2 regions of the Faecalibacterium sp. i25-0019-C1 genome follow, and region 2 is predicted to be linked to the other one. Evidence: predicted binding sites of a transcription regulator. Region 2 holds the regulator's gene; the other holds the start of a gene.
The links. The regulator HrcA, encoded in region 2, represses chaperone genes, less so after heat shock. The targets are predictions, from matches to a motif close to TGTTAGCACTCNNNNNNNNNGAGTGCTAACA.
Positions count from the first base shown of each region.

Region 1: a site for HrcA is predicted at 5,821-5,851, ahead of ACGHUK_RS04725 (Hsp20/alpha crystallin family protein). Genes of this name have one in related genera too.

Region 1 covers NZ_AP031428.1:940,592-952,431, reverse strand. The annotation lists gene ACGHUK_RS04760 (ATP-binding cassette domain-containing protein) at 1-1,119, shown strand, start outside; gene ACGHUK_RS04755 (YoaK family protein) at 1,188-1,988, opposite strand; gene ACGHUK_RS04750 (RNA methyltransferase) at 2,189-3,016, shown strand; tRNA gene ACGHUK_RS04745 (tRNA-Ala) at 3,207-3,282, shown strand; gene ACGHUK_RS04740 (hypothetical protein) at 3,471-4,289, opposite strand; gene ACGHUK_RS04735 (hypothetical protein) at 4,234-4,758, opposite strand; gene ACGHUK_RS04730 (NAD(P)H-hydrate epimerase) at 4,822-5,106, shown strand; gene ACGHUK_RS04725 (Hsp20/alpha crystallin family protein) at 5,223-5,687, opposite strand; gene ACGHUK_RS04720 (DUF1003 domain-containing protein) at 5,997-6,587, opposite strand; gene ACGHUK_RS04715 (MmcQ/YjbR family DNA-binding protein) at 6,639-6,776, opposite strand; partial or broken gene ACGHUK_RS04710 (radical SAM protein) at 6,933-7,824, opposite strand; gene ACGHUK_RS04705 (GNAT family N-acetyltransferase) at 7,904-8,374, opposite strand; gene ACGHUK_RS04700 (amino acid adenylation domain-containing protein) at 8,374-9,849, opposite strand; gene ACGHUK_RS04695 (alpha/beta hydrolase) at 9,870-10,544, opposite strand; partial or broken gene ACGHUK_RS04690 (DUF5131 family protein) at 10,934-11,005, shown strand; gene ACGHUK_RS04685 (transposon-transfer assisting family protein) at 11,140-11,343, opposite strand; gene ACGHUK_RS04680 (YodL domain-containing protein) at 11,333-11,840, opposite strand, start outside.
Region 2 covers NZ_AP031428.1:221,381-233,220, forward strand. The annotation lists gene ACGHUK_RS01080 (stage V sporulation T C-terminal domain-containing protein) at 1-448, shown strand, start outside; gene hrcA (heat-inducible transcriptional repressor HrcA) at 636-1,709, shown strand; gene ACGHUK_RS01090 (nucleotide exchange factor GrpE) at 1,706-2,335, shown strand; gene dnaK (molecular chaperone DnaK) at 2,437-4,266, shown strand; gene dnaJ (molecular chaperone DnaJ) at 4,425-5,603, shown strand; gene ACGHUK_RS01105 (hypothetical protein) at 5,692-6,021, opposite strand; gene ACGHUK_RS01110 (hypothetical protein) at 6,115-6,447, opposite strand; gene ACGHUK_RS01115 (hypothetical protein) at 6,760-7,083, opposite strand; gene ACGHUK_RS01120 (DHHW family protein) at 7,343-8,515, opposite strand; gene ACGHUK_RS01125 (MBOAT family protein) at 8,528-9,946, opposite strand; gene ACGHUK_RS01130 (DUF4358 domain-containing protein) at 10,016-10,600, opposite strand; gene ACGHUK_RS01135 (M15 family metallopeptidase) at 10,731-11,561, opposite strand; gene ACGHUK_RS01140 (SpoVA/SpoVAEb family sporulation membrane protein) at 11,638-11,840, shown strand, end outside.

The DNA.
Region 1 (11,840 bases), 720 kb from region 2:
ATGAATGGCTATAAGCGCTATATCATCGGCAACGGCATCTTGAATCTGGATAAGATCGGTTTCTCTTCCTATATGGAGAGCGACCAGTTCAAACAGCTTCTGTCCGAATCCATGGGCGACCTGCTGGACACCACCGGCCTGCAGGAGCAGTTCACCGCTTCGCTTCAGCAGAACCTGCAGGGCATCATGACGAGCTATCTGCAAAGCTACTCGGAACAGCTGAGCCAGAAGCTGGGCGAAGCTCTGCAGACCAAACTCACCGCTGCCATTCAGACCCAGATGAGCACCGTGATGCAGCAGCTGATGACCCATCTGACCACTCAATTCAGCCAGCAGATCCAGTCCGCCATCCAGAACAACATCGCTCAGCTCAGCAGTCAGGTGGAAGATGCCCTGAAGATCGACCCCACTGTGTTCCAGAGTGCCGTGCAGGTGAACATGAGCACCGACGACCTTGTGGATCTGGTCAAGATGAACCTGCAGTCCAGCACCACCTCCTACAGCAGTGTTCTTGGTGCACTGGGCTATTCGGATTATGCCAAGCCCGGCAGCATCTGGATCTACCCCAAGAGCTTTGAGGCCAAGAACCGTATCGTGGACAGCCTGAACGCCTACAACGCCGCCATGCGTGCGCAGGGCGAAGAGGACAAGGTGATCATATTCTCGGATACGGTCGGCACCCTGATGAGCGCCGTGACCAAGATCGTGGATATGGTCAGCAATGTGCTGGTGGCCTTTGTTGCCATCTCGCTGGCGGTTTCTTCCATCATGATCGGTGTCATCACCTATATCAGCGTGCTGGAACGCCGCAAGGAGATCGGTATTCTGCGTGCCATCGGTGCATCCAAGCACAATGTCTCCGAGGTGTTCAATGCCGAGACCTTCATTATCGGAATGTGCTCCGGCGTGATCGGCGTGGGCCTGTGCCTGCTGCTGCTGATCCCTGGCAACATGCTCATCCACTCCATTGCAGGAACCACCAGCGTCACCGCTGTGCTGCCGCCCAAGGCTGCACTGGTCCTGATCGTTCTGGCTACCCTGCTCACGATCCTTGGCGGTCTGATTCCCGCCCGCAGCGCAGCCAAGTGCAACCCCGTCACCGCCCTGCGTTCTGAGTAATTTCCTTTCTCGACAAGCAAAAGGAGTCGCTGCATCACGCAGCGGCTCCTTTTTTGATGTCCGGTGATTTATCTCAATTTCTCGTGTAATCCCTCATGCAGTTCCTCGCGCTCTTCCTTCAGTTCCTGCTTGAGAGTCCGGTCGATTTCCCGTGTCTCCTGCCGGATCTCAGCCAGATCCTTTTCGATCGCAGGGTTTTCTTCGATTTCTTCCCGAATGAACATGAGCGCAAAGCTTACCAGCAGCAGCCCGCAGGAGATCCAGATGGTCTTTCCTGCCAGCCGCGCTGCTCCCATGCTTCCAATACCGGCACCCACCGCGAACAACAGAATGATGCCAAAATAACGCATCATCCGATCCTTAACTTTCGGTTCATGGGTCTTGCTCCAGATGCAGAATGCTTCCACACCGCTGCGCAGGTCACCAATGCACATGGTGCTGGCAAATGCATAGCCGTTCACCTTGCGGAACGCCTGCACCTGCATTGCGCAGGAGAAGGAAACGATGGCGTTTGCCAGCAGATTCTGCTCCTGCGGTAAAAGACCTACAATGAACAGCAGAAGCACTTCGCCCAGCACCACCAGCTGCCGCCAGTGAAGCCGCTGCATGTCGCAGAAGCGCTCCCGCATCTTTTCTGCCACCAGTACGCCCAGCGCAAAAGCACACAGAGGAACCAGATAGTGCAGCACCCGATCCCACTGACCATCCATGATGTTGGAACTCAGCAGCACGATGTTGCCGGTCTGTGCATTTGCAAACACCTTACCGCGGAACAGATACGTATAGGCATCCTGCAGCCCGCCCGAAAGCGAAAGGAACACCGCCGTCAGGAAGGACTCTGACATCTGCCCATGATGTTTTGTTTTCATATTACCTTTTCCCCTCTTTTCGTACCCTATTATTATAATATATTTTTACAGCTTGGTCCATATCAGTTTTACATATCCGGCATGTGTATCCCGGCGCTCTGCCAGCGCCGAAAATACGGCCCGTGCCCGGCCCGCACTTTGCATTCCCTCACAGGTTGTGTTAGAATAAGAAAAAAGCTTTTCCAAAGGAGAACTTCCTTATGCCGAATATTGTCGAGATCACAGACCTTTCCGCACCGGAGCTGGATGTCTATGCCCGCCTGACGCAGGCGCAGCTGCGCAATCGTCTGGAACCGGAAAAAGGCATCTTTATTGCCGAAAGCCCCAAGGTGATCGCCCGCGCGCTGGATGCCGGATACACACCGCTCTCCCTGCTCATGGAGCGTAAACAGATCACCGGCCCGGCTGCCGATATCCTGACCCGTTGCGGGGATGCCCCGGTGTACACAGCCGACCGCGAGACCCTTGCCAGCCTGACCGGCTTCGAGCTGACCCGCGGCGTGCTGTGCGCCTTCCGCCGCCCGCTGCCGCGCAGCGTGGAAGAGGTCTGCCGCAATGCCCGCCGGGTGGCCGTTCTGGAGGGCATTGTGGACTCCACCAATGTGGGAGCGATCTTCCGCAGCGCCGCTGCACTGAACATGGATGCCGTGCTCGTTACTCCTTCCTGCTGCGACCCGCTGTGCCGCCGTGCCGTGCGTGTGAGCATGGGCACCGTGTTTCAGGTGCCCTGGGCGCAGATCGGCACCTGCCCTGCCGACTGGCCGGAAAACGGCATTGCTCAGCTGCACAGTCTTGGCTTCAAGACTGCTGCCATGGCTCTGAGCGACCGCTCCGTAAGCATTGACGACAGCGCTCTTTCCGCCGAGCCGAAGCTCGCCATCGTGCTGGGCACAGAGGGTGACGGCCTTGCCCACAGCACCATTGCCGCCTGTGACTACACCGTAAAAATCCCTATGTCCCACGGCGTGGATTCCCTGAACGTTGCCGCTGCCAGCGCTGTTGCTTTCTGGCAGCTAGGCAACCGCTGAGCGATGCTTTTTGGCCCTGCCCAAAATACTTGACAAATTTCCCGAACAGAGTTACACTTACAGGGTCATCACATGGGCCTATAGCTCAGTTGGGAGTGCAAGCGTATCGCTTTTGTGCCCCACGGAGTTGTGGGCATTCAAATGGGGAGTATGTCGGTTGGTCGCCCAACCGAGTCACGCCCCTAAATATGGGCCTATAGCTCAGCTGGGAGAGCGTTCGGTTCGCATCCGAGAGGTCAAGGGTTCGAATCCCTCTAGGTCCACCAATTTGCCGCATCGTTTTGTACGATGCGGCGTTTTTTATGCCTAAAAAACTTTGGCAGACCGTGCCGGGCTCCGAACCCTGAAGTCGGATGCGAACCGGGTGGGGTCATCCATGTACTTTTTGAAAATCCATCGGTTTCACGCTTCTTTCTTTGCATTTTGCAGAGTTCTGCGGGCAAGTGCATCGCTTTTATGCTCCCTTCTCGGAAATTCCTTCAAAAATTTCCGCACCATCGTAGGTTGACACAGCCTTGAGCTGTTCCACTTGGTTGAAGCTGGCGTTCAGGGTGATCGAGATTTCGTAGTCTTTTCGGACACGAATCTCCGCAATGAACTGCTGCAAGATAGCGCGGCGTTCATCGTGGTTGGCGGTGTCGTACACATCCGCCCATGTAAACAGCTCGTTGCAGATGTAGTTGCTGCGCTTTGCCGTTTTGGTGGCTTCTTCGTATTCTTCCTGCGCCTGAACAAGCTGCTTTTCCAGAGTTTCCAAAGCCTCTCTTGCCTCGGCTGCCAGTGTACCCAGCAGTTCTTTGTCCAAGGCACTTACGCCCCGGATGACCAGAATGGTTTCGGCTTTCAGGTCGTCCAGTTCTTTCTGCTTGCTTTCCAAGTCTTTCTGGATTTTCTTGACCTTCTTCTGGATGCGGGCGGCATCGTTGGTCTTGACCGATTCCAGCAGCTTCTTCCGGGAAACTTCCCGGAACTGTGCGAAGATCTGCCGGACAACTTCTTCTACAATGGAATCCAGCTTGGAAACACCGTAGCCAGACTGCCCATCGCAGTCACCCGGATGCCGGATCTTATAAAAGCAGCTATACCGGGGCCGGACTTCTTTCACCGTATACTCTTTTGCCCAGTTATCCTTATCCGGGGCAAAGGCATCTGCCAGACCGCCCCAGCCCACATACTGGGAAAGCACCTGCTGTTCCTCGGCAGTAGCACCACGGTGTTCATCTTCCAGCTTGAACAGGGTGCGGATGGCTTCGATGTTCCGGGCATATGTCATTGCTATTGTTGTCCCAATAGGAATCCACCAGCTTGCCCGTCAAATCGGAAATCTGCTGGCTGAGCCTTTCATGGTAAACGCCGTACTCTCTGGCAAGCATTTCCGACACAGGCTGCACCAAATCGGGGCCGAGCTGCCATACCTCCGGGTCGCGAGAATTGCGGCGCACCCCGGTGTCGCTCACATCGAAAACATAGTGCAGGCACGGTACGCTGCTGGACTGGTCTAACAGGGCGATTCCTTTAGAACCTCTGCGCACATAGCGGTTCATGCGGTTATTCCAAATGTCGAAGCTGGCGCAGGCGGTGGCATCAGGCCGCTGGGCGTAGATCATCAACTGGTCTGCAAAACTGTACTTGTACAGCCGGGATGCAGTGGTCAGGTAGTCCGTCCAGTTTTCCCAATATCGGGTCAGTTCCTTTGCCGTTTGCTGGGCGAGGTTAAGGTATTCTTGCGTTTTGTTTGGCATTTTGGCCTCCTTTCAGCTCTGTGGTAAACAAAAAAGCGAGCGGCCTTTTCAGGTCACTCGCTTATGGAATCTATGGTAGTTTATGGCGCACTTCGGCCTTCCGGTCTTGCTGCCTGCGGGCTGATACGCCGTCTGCATAAGAGCGACACCTTTGTGCTGGCTGTAGACCTGCCCAGCGGCATCAACACGGATACCGGGGAGGTTGCCGAGGGTGTTGCCCATGCAGATTTGACCGTAACCTTCGACAGTTATAAGCCTTTGCATATGGCAGAAGCTTCTGCGCCGCTGTGCGGAAAAATCATCTGTGCTGACATTGGCATCCGGGATGAATGGCACCCGGAGTTTTGACGAAGGCTTGCCGCTGCGGAAAAATACCGGGAAACAAAAAATGCCCCCGGAGGGCTTGTTGCGGCTCTCCGGGGGCATCTTATGTGCGTTGTGCCTTGGCGCACACGACCGGCGTTTTACTCGATTGCAATCAGATTCGGGTTCTCAGGCAAAGCCTTCGTCTGCTGAGGAGCAGGCAACTCGACGTGCAGGACGCCATCCTCGAACTTTGCGTGGATGTCTTCCTTCTTCACATCGCCCACGTAGAAACTGCGTGCGCAGGTGCCGGAGAAGGATTCGTGCCGCAGATAGCGGCCCTTCTTATCCTTTTCGTCATTACTGTGGCTGCGCACTGCCTGAATGGTCAGGTAGCCGTCGTTCAGATCCATCTGAACGTCTTCCTTCTTGCAGCCCGGCAGGTCAACAGCTACTTCATAACCGTTGTCCGTCTGTTTGACATCGGTCTTCATCATGTTTGCACCACGCTTACCAAAGGTATCACGAGCCTCACGGTTCATCATACGTTCCAGTGCAGCGTCATTCCAGAACGGATCGAAGAAATCATCGAACAGGTTTTCATGGAAAACAGTCGGCATAAGCATAAATCATTCCTCCAATCCCGGCGTTCGGGTCGGGGCAAAAAATCTGAAGCGTCCACTCGGAAGAGCTTTCCGGGGAGTCTTGCGGCTCTCCTTTTTCCCTTCCTCCTGAGCACGCCACTGTTATAGCACTGCATTTTAGCACTGTCAATAGTAGAGTGCTAATATTCACAAAAAAATAATACTTTTGCAACAATATCTTGTATCTGTCTTTCCCCATTACCACAATGAGACAAAAATCAACACCGGGAGATGGAATCGCACACCGTTTTCTTTCCGGCTTATCCCATTTTGGCGCAAAAAAGCTAGGATTCAGTTGTTTTCCTGCTGCTTTGTATGATTTTTGCCATCGTTTTGCAGCCGCTTTTCCAGTGCGGACTGCTTGGCAAGAATGGCGTTTACTTTATCGTACAGGTCCTCGATCATGATCTCGGTCTTCAGGTTGACTTTATAGTCATTTTCCGCTCTGCGGCGGTCTTTTTCCTCCTGACGGTTCTGGCTCATCATGATCAACGGTGCCTGAATTGCCGCCACACAGGACAGTACCAGATTCAGCAGAATAAACGGATACGGGTCAAACGCTTTGGCAGCCAGCACCGTGTTGACCACCATCCAAAGAATCAGAACACCGGTAAAGGAAAAGATAAACGCCCAGCTTCCGGCAAATTTTGCAATGGAATCTGCTGCACGCTGCCCCAGCGTATACTTTTCTTTTTCGCTTTCAGGACTGACGGAGATCTTACTGTCTGCCAGCAGATTCAGCACTTCCTCATCGGTCATGTCGTGCCGGATGTCCTTGAGCACTTCTTTTAATAGTTTTCTGTTTTCCTTCATAACGGTCACTCCTCTCTCATGGATGTTCTTGGGTGGTAAACGGGAATTTATCAGTATCTCTTTTTGCATGTTTTGGGTATCGTTGCTTCATAACTCATATCAAGCAACATTTTGATTTTGTCATCTGATACGCTGCACATCCAGTGCAACAGTAATCCAGCTATCCTTGCTCATATGATACGCCGGGAAGAAGCCGGGTTCCTCTCGTAGTGTGCCAATCAGAATTGGGTCACATTTGAAATCGACCACTTCCAGCATTTCTTCGCCCTACAGCCCCAGCTTGTTCTTTGGTACATCCATAATCAGAGCAAACCACTTCCGATTATTACAATGCCGGAACACCTCATAATTCGGATATTTGAGCCACGGATAATCTGTCTCGGCGTTATATGTCTGATTCTAATTCTGCGCGTTTCATAACCTCACCTCTACAACTTCTAGCTTTCTGCATGTTACTATATAGTTTTGATTACCTGTTCTTCTGCATTTTGGCCGAGGGATAATCTCTTCGTTGAAAAAATAATTGACCACGATAGGCGGATCGTTGAACGGGCGTTTGATGGAATCATCATCCCGGACATACAGTAGCCCTTCCTCTTGGCAAAACTGCCGCATCTGCGCATCCAGCATTGACCAGTAGCTGCGTTCTTTTTTATTGTAAATGGTATCGTACAGCGGCAGCAGGTCTGGATGTTTTTCCGTTATATAGTCAAAAATCGTTTTCTTATAACCGCCCCGCAAGTTTAGGTTTTCCAGCCAGACCAAATTACATTGATTCTTCGCCCGGTGGATGATGGAGGGCAGGTCGGTGAGGCCGGGGAAAATCGGCGAGATAAAGCAGGTGGTGCGCACACCAGCATCATGGAATGCTTTCATAGCGGCCAGCCGCCGCTCAATGCTCACTGCATTGTCCATATCAGCGCGAAAATCTTCGTCCAGTGTGTTTGATTGACCAGGATACCCGCGCATTGGGGAATGTTTTAATGAGGTCAAGGTCACGCAGCACCAGGTCAGACTTGGTAGCAATACTGAGGCTACACTCGCTGCCCTGCATCTGCTCCAAAATGGCGCGGGTGCGGCAGGCGGTTTCCTCCAGCGGCTGATATGGGTCGGTCACGTAACAGAGAAACAGTTCTTTCCCTGCATACCGCTCCGGGTGTTTGATTTCCGGCCAAAATTTAACGTCTATGAACTCTCTCCAGGGCTCCGGGTGATTGGTAAAACGCTTCATAAAAGATGCGTAGCAATATTTGCAGCCGTGGCCACAGCCCACATAAGGATTGACCGAATAATCACTCACAGGCAAATTGGATTTTGTGAGGACTCTTTTTACTTCAACGTTTCAGATGATTGGCTCCATTGTATGTATGCTCCTTTGATTTTGCTTATTTTTCACGGGACAGTTTCATCATATCCTTCATATCGGCAAAACCGATTGTTTGATACAGCGGCCTGCCTTTGTTTGAGGTTTCAAGATAAATTTTTGAAATATGCCGCTGACGAGCCTGCTCTACAAGCCACCTGACGATTCTGTTCCCTATGCCGTGTCCGCGAAACTGCGGCCGGGTATAAATGTTCATCAGGTAGGCACATTTCCCGTTTAGATTGTCCGGTGAGGGCATCTCATGATAGAGGCATATCCCGCCGCAGCCGACGATTTCCTCCCCTACGTAGGCAAAGCAGGCAATATGTCCGCCCTGCGGCAGTTCTGTTTGATAGTAGCGGCGATTTTCCGATTCCAGCTCTGTTACAGACCGCTCCGAGGGGATGGAGAATACCTCATGCAAGACTTCCATTCGCCATTGCATCAATACATTCAGGTCCTGGATCGTGGCCTGCCGGATCTGAATCTCCATTATAATGCCCCCGCTTTCATTACCACCGGCAGTTTCGACACATCCGGCTTACCGTTGACATTCAAAGGAATCTGCTTCATCTTCACAAAGAACTCTGGGATCATAAAGGAAGTCAAATTTTCAGACAGTTCTTTTTTTACTTCCGAGACTTTCAGCTTATTGTCGGAAGGCACCACATAGGCGGTCATATAGGACAGTCCATCCTCGTCTGTAAAAGCCCGGACAATAGCCTGCTGCACATCCTTGCACCGATAGAGCCGGGACTCCACCTCGGCAAGTTCCACCCGCTTGCCGTAAATCATGATCTGGTCGTCCTTGCGGTGCAGGAATGCAATGTTGCCATCCGGCAGGATATAGCCCAAATCGCCGCTGCGGTACATGGTGCTGCCGTCCGGCTGCCGCTCAAAAGCTCTGTTTTCCTCGGCATGGTCGCCAATGTAGCCCAGAGATACACCGCCGCCATAAATGCAAATCTCACCCGTCTGCCCTTTGGCAACCGCGTTGCCAGACTGATCCAGAATCCTGATCTGCGCACCCAGTACAGGATGACCGATGGGATAGGTACCGTCCTCCAACACAGTTCCACTATTGCAACGGTAATAGGAGGCGCAGACCGTTGTCTCGGAGGGGCCGTAGGTGTTGTAAACCTCTGCTTTGTCCAGCAGGTGATCCACATAAACGCCCCGCAACACATCGCCGCCGCTGATAAGCAGCCGCAGAGAGGACGGAATGACAGACAGGTGGTTCATTTCTGCCAGCAGATACGGAAAGCCGCTGATCATAGTCACATGGTGGCGTTCCACAAAAGCCATCAACGCATGGATGTCGGCCTTGTCCTCGTCAGAGGGGATGGCCAGAGCGGCGCCATTCAGCAGGCTGGTGAACACTTCCTCCACAAAGATGTCAAAGGAACAGACGGAATATTGCAGCATGACATCGCCGGGGCCGGGGTGGAACTCATTCGCAAAGGCGCGCACATAGTGGCAGACATTGCGGTTGGTAACACAGACGCCTTTGGGCCGCCCGGTCGTGCCGGAGGTATACAGCACATAGGCGGGGCGTTCCGGGTCCTCCACGGCGTTGCGCTTCCAGGAGGGCGTCTCCACGCCGCAGATCTCACAATCTGTATAGCGGATGGGGAAACTGTTCAGTTTGGGCGCAAAGGCGTGTTCCGTCAGCACAAAATCCACCTGTGCCTCGGTCATCATGTCATGGATGCGCCCGGTGGGAAAATCCGGCTCGGCTGGGACGTATCGGCCGCCGCATTTGAGTACCGCCAGAATCGAGGCAATCATCTCGGTTCGGTGACGCATGACGATGCCGATGCTGTGTACTTCCTGCGGAAAGCTGCACGTGATCATATCCACCATGTTGGACAGCTCTCCAAAAGTCATGGTGCGGTCGTTTTCAATGATAGCCGGGGCATTTTCATGTTCTTTAACTACCTTCTGAAAAAGCGAATAGATCGTATCCATCGTTTTATCTCCTTGTCGGTTTATCTATTTAATATCCAGTGAATGCCAGCCGCTGTGCGCTTGTTGCACGCCTGATAGTGGCTGCCACTGTTCAGTACGAAGGTGGTTTCGATGCCTTTCCCGTGGCACAGTGTTTCTATCTTCTGCGTATTCTGCTGCACAACGTTCAAAATCGGATTATCGGTGGAGCTCTCCTTGTCTCCGAGAGAAAAATACAGACAGTCAGGTTTGCGCTTCATCTCATGGGAGCACACATATTCCATGATGCCCTCAAACCAGAAGGAACCTGACATACTCGCTGCGCGGGCAAACACATCCGTTTGGTAGAGAGCGTAGAGGGCGAACAGCCCGGCCAGCGAGTAACCGGCGAGGCCCCGCCAGGCGGGCGCACCGGGAAGGAGCGCTTCCGCTTCCGGCATAATTTCATCCAGAAGCAGTTTCAGGTAATCATCCGCACCCCCGGTGCAGGGCGTATCGTGTTTAGAGATCGGCCCCATATACCACGGTGTCATGTCATGATCCCATTTCAGCTTACTGACCGCCACCAGACTGAAATCTGGGCAGCCGAGCGCCATCAGGTTTTTATACACACTGTTAACGGCATTGGAAAAGGTGTTGAGATAGATAACTGGGCTGCCCGGCTTTGCGCTTGGGTATATGTCCACTCTTTTTTGTTCTATGGTTAAAGAAGTCACCTTGTTGCCTCCTCTCTTGACGATTCATTGTATAAATATTGTACGGTATCCGAAAACGAAAGCAAGTACGCAGAAAGTTCGTACATAGTATCAAACTACTGACCAAGGCTATAAACAGGAGGAAGTAGCCGTTGGCGATGTTGTCTGTCTATATGTTACGGCCCCGGTTTCCGCTGTTCTATATCGGTGCGAAGCTACAGAAGTCAATATTCCTTACCATTATGATGATGGCAACGTACATATGAACCATGTGATGAGATTGAAAAAGCTGGATCAGTACAACCCGTCTTTTCTCCCGTTTGAGAAGCTGAAAGCCTATGGGATTGGTGCGGTACGTGGGCCACGAAGAATGCCTCACAGTCTGATTTGCGAACTGGAAAGGAATCGGTATGAGCAGTGATATTTGGAATCCCTGGCATGGCTGCCGCAAATACAGTGAGGACTGTGACCACTGCTATATGTACTATCTGGACAATGAACGGGGCAAATCAGGCGGGGAAATTTATAAAGTCAAGACAAATTCCGATTTGTCGAGTTCAGTATATCACACCAAATGCAAAAAGAGAATATGTACGCCGCCCGCAGGCGGCAAAGATCAGTCCAGTGGAAATTCCAGTTCGGCAAACTCCGCATCGGTCAGCAGTTTCAGCTTTTCGATAACGCCCTCCGACAGTTCCCGCAGGGCAGTTTCATCGGGCATCAGGTAGCACTGCATGAGCCGCAACTCGTGGATAAGCCCCAGCCGGGTGCCGGTGTTGTAGAGCATCATCAGGGTCAATTCCTCGTGGTCAAAGTTCATGTTCATCCCTCGCTTTCCGGCAGACGGTAGGATTGCACTCCGGGGCATCGCACTTTTCCTTGAGATTCATCAGTACCGAATGGCGTTCCGGCTGCTTGTCCAGAAACCCCGGCAGTTCCTTGAAGCCGATGCTGTCCACATAATGCACAGATATCTCGCCATTGCGTTTGAGTGCAATCACATCGCTGACCGACAGGCTGTGCCCCTCAAAATCCTGCGGACGGGAGAGGTTGAACATCTGAAACAGTTCTTCCAGAACCTCGTTGTCCGGCACATCCTGCCACATGGCGGGCAGATCAGCATAGTAGGTGACCTCGTAATGCTCCGGGTCGGGCGTTTTGCCTCGACGATTCAACTCCCGCATGGAAGCAAATCTTTCATCGAAGATTTTTTCGTCATGCCTCAGCTGCATCACCATATAAACATCGCACCCTGCGTTCAGAAACTTCTGCGGGATGTCCGTCATGGGTTCACCGTCAAAATTCTGGTTCCATTTT
Region 2 (11,840 bases):
CCCGCTGGAGATCTTCACCACGGGCGACGGCGAGGTGATCTTTAAAAAGTATTCGCCCATTGGCGAGATGAACGCAGTAGCGGCCCAGTATACCGAGGTGCTCAGCAAAAGCTTTGCGCTGACTGCACTGGTGGCCGACCGTGACCGCATCCTTACGGTGAGCGGCTCCGGCCGGCGGGAGCTGGCCGACCGCAGCATCAGCCAGCCGCTGGAAAAGCTGATGGATGGCCGCAGGCTGTACCAGAGCGAGGGCATTGCCGAAAAGTGCATCCTGCCCTGCGAAGGCTCGCCCCGAGCAGTGCTGTGCGCCGCACCCATCATTGCGGCGGGCGATGTGACCGGCGTGGTGGCCCTGCTGACCGAAGACCGCACGGCCACGCCGGATGCCGCCCAGCTCAAGGCCGTGAATGTGGCGGCGGCATTTCTGGCAAGGCAGATGGAAGAGTAAAGAACATGCCGGAGCGCTTTCCTTATAATAAGGAGGGCGCTTTCTTCGTTTATGACAGAATTATGAATCTTTTAAAACATTTTTCCAAGGGGCTTGACAGCACCGGAAAATTGGCTATAATGGTCTTAGCACTCAGGAACAAGGAGTGCTAAACAAACAAAGCGAACGCAAAAAGGAGGCAGGCGCTATGACGATGGATGCACGCAAGCAGCGAGTCTTGCAGGCGATCGTGGCGCTGTATGGTCTCGAAGGCGAGCCCGTTGGCAGCAGCGTGCTGGCAAACTACTTTGACATGGCAGTTTCCAGCGCAACGCTTCGCAATGAGATGGCGGCGCTGACAAAGCTGGGTCTGCTGGAGCAGCCCCACACCAGCGCGGGCCGTGTGCCCAGCGCCAAGGGCTACCGTTACTACCTTGATAATCTGCTGACCGACGATCAGCCGCTGGATCGTGTGAGCCGCGCCCGTGTGGATGCGGTGTTCGCAAGCCTCGACCATGAGCCGGAAAAGCTGGCCGCAGGTGCCGCCAAGGCGCTGGCCGCCATCAGCGGCTGCACCGCCGCCATCAGCACCCCGTGCGCCGAAGACCTGTGCATCGCCCACTATGAAGTGGTTCAGGTGGGCCGCAGCGCAGCGGCTGTGCTGGCCGTTACCACGGCCGGTTACGTTCGTACCCGTGTGGCACGGGTGCGCACCGGCCTCTCCCGCGAGAATGCGGCAGCACTTGCTGCACTGCTCAACCGCAACCTTACCTTTGTAGCGCCGGTGGATCTTTCCACCCGGCTGCTGGCAGAGCTGTGCAGCCAGATCGACCCGGAGCTGGTGCCTGTCATCAGCGCGGCAGCGGCCATCCTGCAGGATTCCGTCAAGCCCCACGTATTTCTGGGCGGCGAGCAGTATCTGCTGGACTGGCCCCAGCTGGACGGCAAGGTGGGCGACATCCTCACACTGCTGAATGACGAGGAGCAGGCCGCTGGCCTGATCGCACCTCCGGTAGAACGCAGTGAGAGCGTGCTGCTGGGCGAGGATCTGGAACCGCAGATCCCGGGCCTGTGCATCGTGAGCGACCGGTATCTGGTGGGCGGAGGCCTGTGGGGCTCCATTGCATTGATCGGCCCCACCCGGATGCCCTTCCAGAAGCTGATGCCGCTGCTGCATTACTTTGCAGATCAGCTTGGCGAAGGAATGAGCGGCAAACGAAAAGACACCCCGCAGGCTGCCGTACCGCGGCGGACTGTGATCTATAAGGAGGATCTGGAATGAGCGAAGAAGCAAAAAAGACGGCTCCGGCTCAGGAAGCGGAGCAGCCCGAAACGGCTCCCGAGGAAAAGGCCCAGCAGGCAGCACCCGAACAGGAACCTGCTGCTGAAGCTGCCGACCCGAAGGATGACAAGAAGAAGGACGGCGGCTGGTTCAACAAGAAGGCCCGTGAGCTGGAAGCCGTCAAGGCAAAGCTGGATGCTGCCGAAGCCAACGCTGCACAGGCCAAAGACCAGCTGCTGCGCATGGCAGCGGAGTACGAGAACTACCGCAAGCGCTCCACCCGCGAAGCCGACCAGAAGTTCAACGATGGCATTTCCTTTGCGGTGAACCAGATTATTCCCATTCTGGATACGCTGGAGATGGCGGCCAACGCCCCCACCACCGACGAGAACTACAAAAAGGGCGTGACCATGACGCTGGACAAGGCCGCCAAGGCGCTGGATGCCCTCCATGTGGAGGAGATCGAGGCGCTGGGCAAGCCCTTTGACCCCAACTTCATGAATGCAGTGCAGCAGATCCCCGCCCCGGACGGACAGGAGAGCGGCACCGTCATCACGGTCTACCAGAAGGGCTACAAGCTGGGCGATAAGATCGTCCGCCATGCGACCGTTGTAGTGGCCGAATAACAAAGCAGAAACCCGAAAGGGTTTTGAATATAACATCCGCTTACAAACATTTGAGCATCACATAAACAATACGATTTGTTCTTTCGAGAGGAGTTTTCATTATGAGTAAGATCATTGGTATCGACCTTGGTACTACCAACAGCTGCGTGGCTGTCATGGAGGGCGGCGAGCCCGTTGTTATCGCAAACTCTGAGGGTGCACGCACCACCCCGTCTGTGGTCGGCTTTACCAAGACCGGCGACCGTCTGGTGGGTCAGGTGGCAAAGCGTCAGGCCATCACTAACCCCGAGAACACCGTTGCTTCCATCAAGCGCTTCATGGGCACCGACCACAAGGTGACCCTGAACGGCAAGGAGTACACTCCCCAGCAGGTCAGCGCTATGATCCTGCAGAAGCTGAAGGCTGATGCCGAGGCTTATCTGGGCGAGCCTGTTACCGAGGCTGTCATTACCGTTCCTGCCTACTTCAACGACAGCCAGCGTCAGGCTACCAAGGACGCAGGCACCATTGCAGGCCTGAACGTCAAGCGTATCATCAACGAGCCTACTGCCGCTTCTCTGGCATATGGCATCGATAAGGAAGAAGACCAGAAGATCATGGTCTACGATCTGGGCGGCGGCACCTTCGATGTGTCCATCATCGAGATGGGCGACGGCGTTACCGAGGTTCTGGCCACCAACGGTGATACCCATCTGGGCGGCGATGACTTCGATGAGCGCATCATCAACTGGATGGCAGATGCCTTCCAGACCGAGAACGGCATCGACCTGCGCAAGGACAAGATGGCTGCGCAGCGTTTGAAGGAAGCTGCCGAGAAGGCAAAGATCGAGCTGTCCAGCGCAATGAGCAGCCAGATCAACCTGCCCTTCATCACTGCTGATGCTACCGGCCCCAAGCACTTGGATATGACCCTGACCCGCGCAAAGTTCAACGAGCTGACCGCTGATCTGGTGGATCGCACCATGGGCCCCGTCCGCAAGGCTCTGCAGGATGCAGGCCTGCGTCCCTCTGACCTGAAGAAGGTCCTGATGGTCGGTGGTTCCACCCGTATCCCCGCTGTCTACGATGCAGTCAAGAAGGAACTGAACTGCGAGCCCTTCAAGGGCATCAACCCCGATGAGTGCGTGGCCGTGGGTGCTGCCATTCAGGGCGGCGTGCTGCAGGGCGATGTCAAGGGCCTGCTGCTGCTGGATGTCACCCCGCTGAGCCTGGGCATTGAGACTCTGGGCGGCGTGTGCACCAAGATCATCGACCGCAATACCACCATCCCCACCCACAAGAGTCAGGTGTTCTCCACCGCTGCAGACAACCAGCCCTCTGTTGAGGTCAACGTTCTGCAGGGCGAGCGTGAGTTCGCACGCGACAACAAGAGCCTGGGTGTCTTCCATCTGGACGGCATCGCTCCGGCTCCCCGTGGTGTGCCTCAGATCGAAGTTACCTTCGATATCGATGCAAACGGCATCGTGAAGGTCAGCGCAAAGGATCTGGGCACCGGCAAGGAGCAGAACATCACCATTACCGCTTCCACCAACATGTCCAAGGAGGACATCGACAAGGCTGTGAAGGAAGCTGAGCAGTTTGCTGCCGACGATAAGAAGAAGCGTGAAGAGGTCGATATCCGCAACGGTGCCGACCAGATGGTGTTCCAGACCGAGAAGATGCTGAAGGAGAACGGCGACAAGCTGCCCGCCGACGTGAAGAGCGAGGCCGAGAGCAAGCTGGCCGACCTGAAGACCGCTGTTCAGTCCGGCAACGTGGACGACATCAAGGCAAAGCAGGAAGCTCTGAGCCAGGTGTTCGAGAAGATGTATCAGGCAGCCGCTGCCGCACAGCAGGCTGCCGGTGCACAGCCCGGCCCCGACGCAGGTGCAAACAACCAGCAGAAGCCGGGTGATGACGGCGTTGTGGATGCCGACTTCAAGGAAGTCTGATAAAAAACACAGCAGTGTGTGCCCGGCCAAACCGGCGGACGCACGCGTGGAATAGCAAAAGCCGCTCCGGTTTTGCCGGAGCGGCTCTTGCTGGTTATAGAGCGAGGAACCAACCGGGGCGTTTCCCGGATCAAACGTTCCCGGAGAGGTGAGTGGATATGGCACAGGAAAAGCGTGATTACTACGAAGTGCTGGGGGTATCCAAGACTGCGACCGATGCCGAGATCAAAAAGGCATACCGCAAGCTTGCAATGAAATACCACCCGGACTATAACCCCGGCGATAAGAACGCCGAGGAAAAGTTCAAGGAAGTAAACGAAGCAAACGAGGTGCTTTCGGACCCGAAGAAGCGCCAGCTGTACGACCAGTACGGCTTTGCAGGTGTTGACCCTGCCTATGCAGCACAGAACGGCGGCGGCCCCGGTGCGGGCGGCTTTGGCGGTTTTGGCGGCGACGGCGTGGATCTGGGTGACATTTTCGGCGATATCTTTGGCGGCGGCTTCGGCGGCTTTGGCGGTTCGTCCCGTCAGGCGAACCCCAACGCACCGCGCAAGGGTCAGGATATCCGCGTGCGCATCACCCTGAGCTTTGACGAGGCCGTGCACGGCTGCAAGAAGAACATCACCATCACCCGCCAGCAGGAGTGCACCGAGTGCCACGGCAGCGGCTGTGCCGCCGGTTCCAGCCCCGAGACCTGCCCGGACTGCGGCGGCCGCGGCTTCGTGATCCGTCAGCAGCGCACCCCCTTTGGCGTGATGCAGACCCAGCAGCCCTGCTCCCGCTGTGGCGGCAAGGGCAAGCTGGTCAAGAATCCCTGCAAGGTCTGCCATGGCAGCGGCAAGGTGGCTGCTAAAAAGACGCTGGAGGTGTCCATCCCCATGGGCATCGACGACGACCAGAGCTTTGCACTGCGCGGCATGGGCGATGCCGGTGCAAACGGCGGTCCTGCCGGTGATGTGATCGTCATGGTCACGGTGCGCCCCAGCGAGGTGTTCCAGCGCGACGGCTACGATGTGTGGGTCACCGTGCCCATCACCTTCAGTCAGGCTGTGCTGGGCGACACCGTGCAGGTGCCCTCCATTGACGGCAAGGTGGAGTACACCGTGCCCGAGGGCACCCAGAGCGGCACCACCTTCCGCCTGCGCGGCAAGGGCATCCAGTACCTGAATGGCCGCGGCCGCGGTGATATGTACGTCAAGTGCGAGGTGGAGATCCCCAAGAAGCTGAACAAGACCCAGCGGGAGGCCCTGAAGAAGTTCGAGGGCACCCTGAAAGAAGAAAACTACGAAAAGCGCAAGGGCTTCTTCAAAAAGCTGAAGGACATGTTCAACAACTGAGACTGAAAACCGCATAACATAAAAAGCGGCGGCACTTCCCAAACGGGAGGTGCCGCCGCTTTTGCTTTTTCAGAACAGAGACCGGGACTTAGTTGCCGAAGATCAACAGGGCGTTGGGCACAAGGCCAATGATGGTTGCGCAGGAACCAATGAACCAGAAGCTGCAGCCGATGTCATGGATGGTGTTCGTGGGGCTTTTTTCAGCATGGGCAACCAGAGCGTTCATGCCGTTTTCCACCCAGTTGGAGTTGATATTTGCCTTGCGGTAATCGTGGATGGCAGAAACAGCCTTGTACCAGCCGTACAGCGGGAACCATGCCATGGCGGCTTCCACAACACCTACGCCGCCCTCGGTGTAGGTCATTTCTTCGCAGGACAAAACATTGTATGCAGCAGGATAAGTAATGGCGTTCGTCATAAAGCAAAACTCCTTTTTTAGGTTTGATAAAAAAAGCGGCGGCTCTTCCGTTGAAGAGCCGCCGCAAAAAGCCCTTTGGTGTACTCCTGAAAATTAGAAGTAGATGATGCCCAGAGACATAACGGCAGAAAGGCCAAAGCTGCTGATGGTCGATGCAGCATTCCAGAAGATCATGCCGGCATGGTAGAAGGTGTTGGTCACATTGCCCTTGCAGTCGGCTTTGATATCGCTCCAGACGTTGGATGCCCAGTTGTCGTGATCCTTCTTGCGTGCTTCACGGCAGGTGTTGATGCCGATAACCGTAGCGTAGCCGGGCCACAGCCATGCAGCGACAGCCTGACCGACGGTAGCACCGCCTTCGGTGTAGGTCATTTCTTCGCAGGACAGAACGTTGTAGGAAGCAGGCATCATGATTTTGTTTTCCATAATAACACTCCTTTGAATCAAAGCTATCCAGACAGTGCAAGATCGCACTGTTTAAAACCCAAAATAAACCGGGATATGCGCTTGGAGATCGTTCTCATAAAGCAGGGCGCGCCGCCGCATGACGCGAGTAGTTGCTTGCAGGAAAAGGAAAGCAGTGCTGTTCTCTGCAGGCAAAAGACCGTTCAGACGGTATACAGTGCTCAGGCAGCCGATTCTTATTTCTGCTTGATGAAAAGCCCGCGGCCCTCTCTGGCGGAAAAGGCCGCGGGTAAAGGGGTCTTTGGTCTCTCCGGACGGATCTTATGAGCAGGGTCAGAGCAGGACGATGGCAGCATTGACCAGAAAACCAACGCCGGTAGCGCTGGTCGCGGTGACCCAGACGATGCGTCCCAGATCACGCAGCATGTTCTGCGCACTGGAATCCATATCGCGGCTCAGAGCATCCAGACCGGTATCCAGCCAGTCGTTGGGGTGGCTCTTGCGGTAGTTGCGCATGGCGGTAACACCCATGTACCAGCCAATGGGCGGAATCCAGTTCAGCAGAGCTTCCGTAAAGGTAGCACCGCCCTCGGTGTAGGTCATCTCTTCGCAGGAAAGAACGTTGTAGGAAGCAGGCATCATGATCTTGTTTTCCATAATAACACTCCTTTGAATCAAAGATCGTATCAGCACATTCTATGCACTGTTCACACCAGATCGAACCATCGATGAAGAGCAACTGCTCTATATCGCCATTGTACAACACCCGTTGATTTTTTGCAAGGGGTGAATGGGCAGAGTGCGCAAAAACTGGAGAGACTTCCGAAAAGAACTAGAAAAATTTGTGAAAAAAGACTGCAATAATTTGACATAAAACAACAGCGCCCTTTCCTTTGCGGAAAAGGCGCTGCCATGTTTACCCGGCCACACCGGCACGGTAGAGGTACGGGTCGCTCTTGAAGCTGTCAAAACTGTAGAGCACAAGGATCTGGTCATAATCGTTATCCGCGATCAGCTGATCCAGACCGTAGTTGTAGTTGCGGAAGTCCACCACATCGATCTGGGCGTAGTTTGCCGTCAGATACGGTGCAAAGCAGTTGGCGTAGCTGTCCTTGATCACCAGAATGCGCCCGGTACCGTCGCCCTCAATGCGGCTCAGGCCGTTGTTGCCATGCAGGAACATGGCGTACTTATCGTACACGTTCAGCTTGTCCGTGTCGTACAGGCCGGTGGTCTGGCCGTCTGCGGGCTGGCCTGCAGCGGTGACATTATAGATGGTCAGGCTGTTCGGCAGGTCGTAGTAGGTGATAGTATCCGGCACGGCATTCCATGTGCGGGCCTTGGAGTAGTGGGTGCCGTAGAAATTTTCGGCGGTCAGAGCCGTGTGCGCGGCGGGGTCGAAGGGGGTCAGGCCCAGCGCACCGCACAGCTGCTGGTAGGCGTAGTATGCGCCAAGGCTCGTCCAGTGATGGTCGGTGCGGTAGTAGATATATTCGTCCTTGTGTTCGGCAAGGGTCTGCCGCACATCCACAAAGCGTCCTCCGGCGGCCTGTACGGCAGCGGAAAGCTGGTCGAGATAGGCATCCTCGTCCAGCAACGGCGCGTTTGCAGGCACGTTTTCCGGGTAAATCACCGATGCTGCCGGGGCCAGCAGTACATCCACCTTACCCGGGTGGCGCTGGCACAGTGCTTCCACAGCGGCGGTGTTCTTGGGCAGGGTGCGGTTCTCGCTGTCCAGCAGGCTGAAGGTGCGGGGGAACATCATGTGCTCTTTGCCCAGCAGGATGCCGCCGTTCTGCTCCTTCTGCAGCAGGGTGGTCTCCACCACGCTCTGCAGGCTGATCCACTCATCGCGGCCGAACACCTGATCCTTCACGTACTTTGTGTAGGCGGTAAAGTAGCTGTTCAGCCCCTTGGCGGAAAGCTGGGTCAGCGCCGGGCGCTGGGAAAGGGTGGTGTTTTCCATCTCGCTGTAGGCGCGGTCCGGTGTAATAAGGTCCAGTGCGAACAGACCAATAAAGAACAGGCTGAACACCACCAGCACCGGGTAGTGCAGGAGCGAGGAAGATTTTTTGGAATGCTTGTCCATCTTCACGCCTCCTTAAAAGTTGAAATAGAGGAACGGGCTGTTGGTGCTGCCCACCACATAGGCGGTGGAGACCACCAGCAGCGCCAGAATGGCGGCACAGCGGGTGACGGCATTCTTTTTGAGCAGGTTCCAAATCTTTTCAATGAGCGGGGTGCAGCAGAGGATGCTGACCACCAGCAGCACACCGTAGTTGCGCAGGAAGTACAGCGGCGAAACACCGCCGGAAGGAACGAACAGCTTGTGGAACAGCAGACCGAAGCTTACGCCCGTGTCGTTGCCCACGAACATGGCCCAGCCCACCACAACGAGGAACAGGGTGTAGATGTGGGGCCACACTCTGCCCTTTTGCAGGTGGGGCAGCAGGAACAGCTTTTCTACAGCCAGCAGCACAAAGTAGTACAGGCCCCAGCAGATAAAGTTCCAGTTCGCGCCGTGCCAGATGCCGGTGAGCAGCTCCACCACGAACAGGTTGAAGATCTGGCGCTTCAGGCCCTTGCGGTTGCCGCCGAGAGGGATATACACATACTCCCGGAACCAGCCGGAAAGGGTCATGTGCCAGCGCCGCCAGAACTCGGTGATGGATGCGGAGATATAAGGGTAGTTGAAGTTTGCGGGGAAGTCGAAGCCCAGCATCTTGCCCATGCCAATGCCCATCATGGAGTAGCCGGAAAAGTCAAAGTAGAGCTGCAGGCTGTAGGCGATGATGCCCAGCCACACCAGCGGGGTGGATGCATTGGCAAGGCCCACAAAGGTGGTGGAAGGGCTGTCCGCAACGCCGATGATGTCCGTCCACAAAGCACCGATGGCATCCGCCAGCAGCACCTTTTTGGCAAGGCCAAAGGTGAACAGGGTCATGCCCTCTTCGATCTGCTGCAGGCTGTAGCGGTGCCGGTATACGTGCAGCTGGTTCGAGACATCGCGGTATTTCACGATGGGGCCGGCGATCAGCTGAGGGAACATGACCACATAGGCACCAAAGTCGATGATATTACGCTCTGCCTTTACATCCCGGCGGTAAACATCGATGGAGTAGGAAAGGGTCTGGAAGGTGTAAAAGCTGATGCCCAGCGGCAGAGTGCCAATGCCCTGGATCTCGGCAAAGGCGGTGCCCAGCAGGGCGTTTGCGCTGCGCAGCACAAAGTTTGCGTATTTGAAGTAGAACAGCATCCCAAGGCTGCCAATGAGGGCCACCAGCAGAAATGTCCTGCGCAGGGCCGGCTTTTGGTCGAAGTGCTCGATGCACAGGCCGCTGATGTAGTTGATGAGGATGAGGGCCACCATGACCGGGAAAAACCGTACCTCGCCCCAGCAGTAGAACACCAGACTGCAGAGGAACAGCACGGTGTTCTTGAGCTTTGCGGGCGCAAGGTAATACAGCGCCAGCGTGATGGGCAGAAACCGGAACAGAAAGATGATGGTGCTGAAAACCAAAGCGTCAGCCTCCTTTTAGCCGAAAAAAGCCGATGCCGCAAATGGCACCGGCCTTGGGTGGATCCAGATTCAGTCTGCCAGTGCGCTGTCCACGGCGCTGTCCAGATCGGCAGTGCACTCGTTGGATGCGATCACCATGACAATGGTGTTGCCCTTGAAGGCGATGACAGCGTTCTCCACGTTATCCTGCGCCTGAGCAAACTCGGCGTAGTTGCCGTAGAAGGCCACCTGATCCTGCTGGTAGGAAGCCAGCTGGTTGGCTACGTCCTCGGCCTTGCCGTCGGCAGCTTCGAGCACCAGCACCAGACCGGCATCGCCGTTGTCGTTGCTCTTCACGCCCTTGTAGCTCACCACGTCCTCAGCCTTCAGGCCGAAATCGTACTCAATGTTCATGGCTGCGATCTCGAACTGGTTGGAGATGGGGTCGGCTTCCAGCAGAGCATTGAAAACACCGTCCAGTGCATCAGAGCCGTTCTCGGCAGCATTGTCCACAACAGCGGATGCGGCGGCGCTGGAAGCGGGAGATTCCGCAGCAGCGGTGGAAACGGAGGAGGGAGCGGCCGAAGAGCTGGCGGAACCGCCGCAGCCGGTAAGAGCGACAGCAGCCAGCGCGCCGGTGAGAGCAATTGTAAAGATTTTTGTGCGATTTATCATAAAATATTCCTTCTTTTGTTCAAAACATTTTTGCAGCTGCCCAAAGCGGTCCTGCATCAGGGCAGACTATTGTTATCTTACCATAACTGTGTGCAAAATGCAACGAAAAGCCCCTCGGTTTTACGGATTTTTAACCGGTGATCTTCTCCCCTGCAGCAAGCTTCTGCAGCACGGCAACGGCATCCTCAAAGCACAGGCCGCTCTGCTGGATCAGGGCCGCATTTTCCGGCCCCACATAGCGCCAGTGCCACGGCTCGTAGGTGATCTCGGTAACGGCTTCTGCGTTTTTGGGGTACCGCAGGATGAAGCCGTATTCCACGGCATGGGCGCTCAGCCAGCGGAAGGCCTCGGTGTTTTCAAAGCCCTCGGTCAGGTCGGTGTGCTCCGGGCTGTTCAGGTCGGCAGCAAGGCCGCAGTTGTGCTCCGAGTAGCCCGGCGGGTTCACGATATTTGCCGCCTGCTTTTTCGCTTCGGCTTCGCTCAGGCCCTTATTGCGGAAATACTGGGTCTTTTGGTCGTAGAGGTTCTTCTGGTAGTCCACGCTGCGGTAGCCGCTCTGCATCCAGATGGTCACGCCGTCCTTTGCGGCGGCGGCCTGCATGGCGAGGAATGCATCGGCGGCTTCGGTCTGCAGGGTCTTGTTCACAGCGGTGGCCGAGCCGCACACCTTGGTGGTAAAGGTATGATCGTCCGGCATTTTGTTCGTGTGGTTCACCAGCACCATGCGGGGATCATCCAGAATGGCCTGCGCCTGCCGGGCGGTCAGCAGACTGCTTTCTGCCTCTGATGCTGCCGAGGCGCTGGACGTGGAAGTTGCCGAGGCGGCAGGCACAGCGGAACGGCTGTGCAGCACGAACGAGGCCCCGCCCACGGCAATGCAGGCCACGACGGTAACGGTGAGCACGCGCCGCACGGCGGGCCGCAGATGGCGGCGGTGATGAGGATGGACAGACGGATTCATCTGGAATACCTTCTTTCCGGTGGATGTGCATAGAGTTTGCTTCCTATGGGAAAGATATGCCCGGAGGGGAAACAATATGAAAATGACAGCACAGGAATATGCGCGCCGGGTGCGGCGCATCGGGCCGCACTCGCCCTTGGGTCTGGACTGCCTGTGGGCTTTTGGCGTGGGCGGCGGCATCTGCCTGCTGGGCGAAGTGCTGCGCCAGAGCTATCTTGCCATGGGCGTGGAAGCCGACCTTGCCGGCACCCTGACCAGCTGCAGCCTGATCGTGCTCTC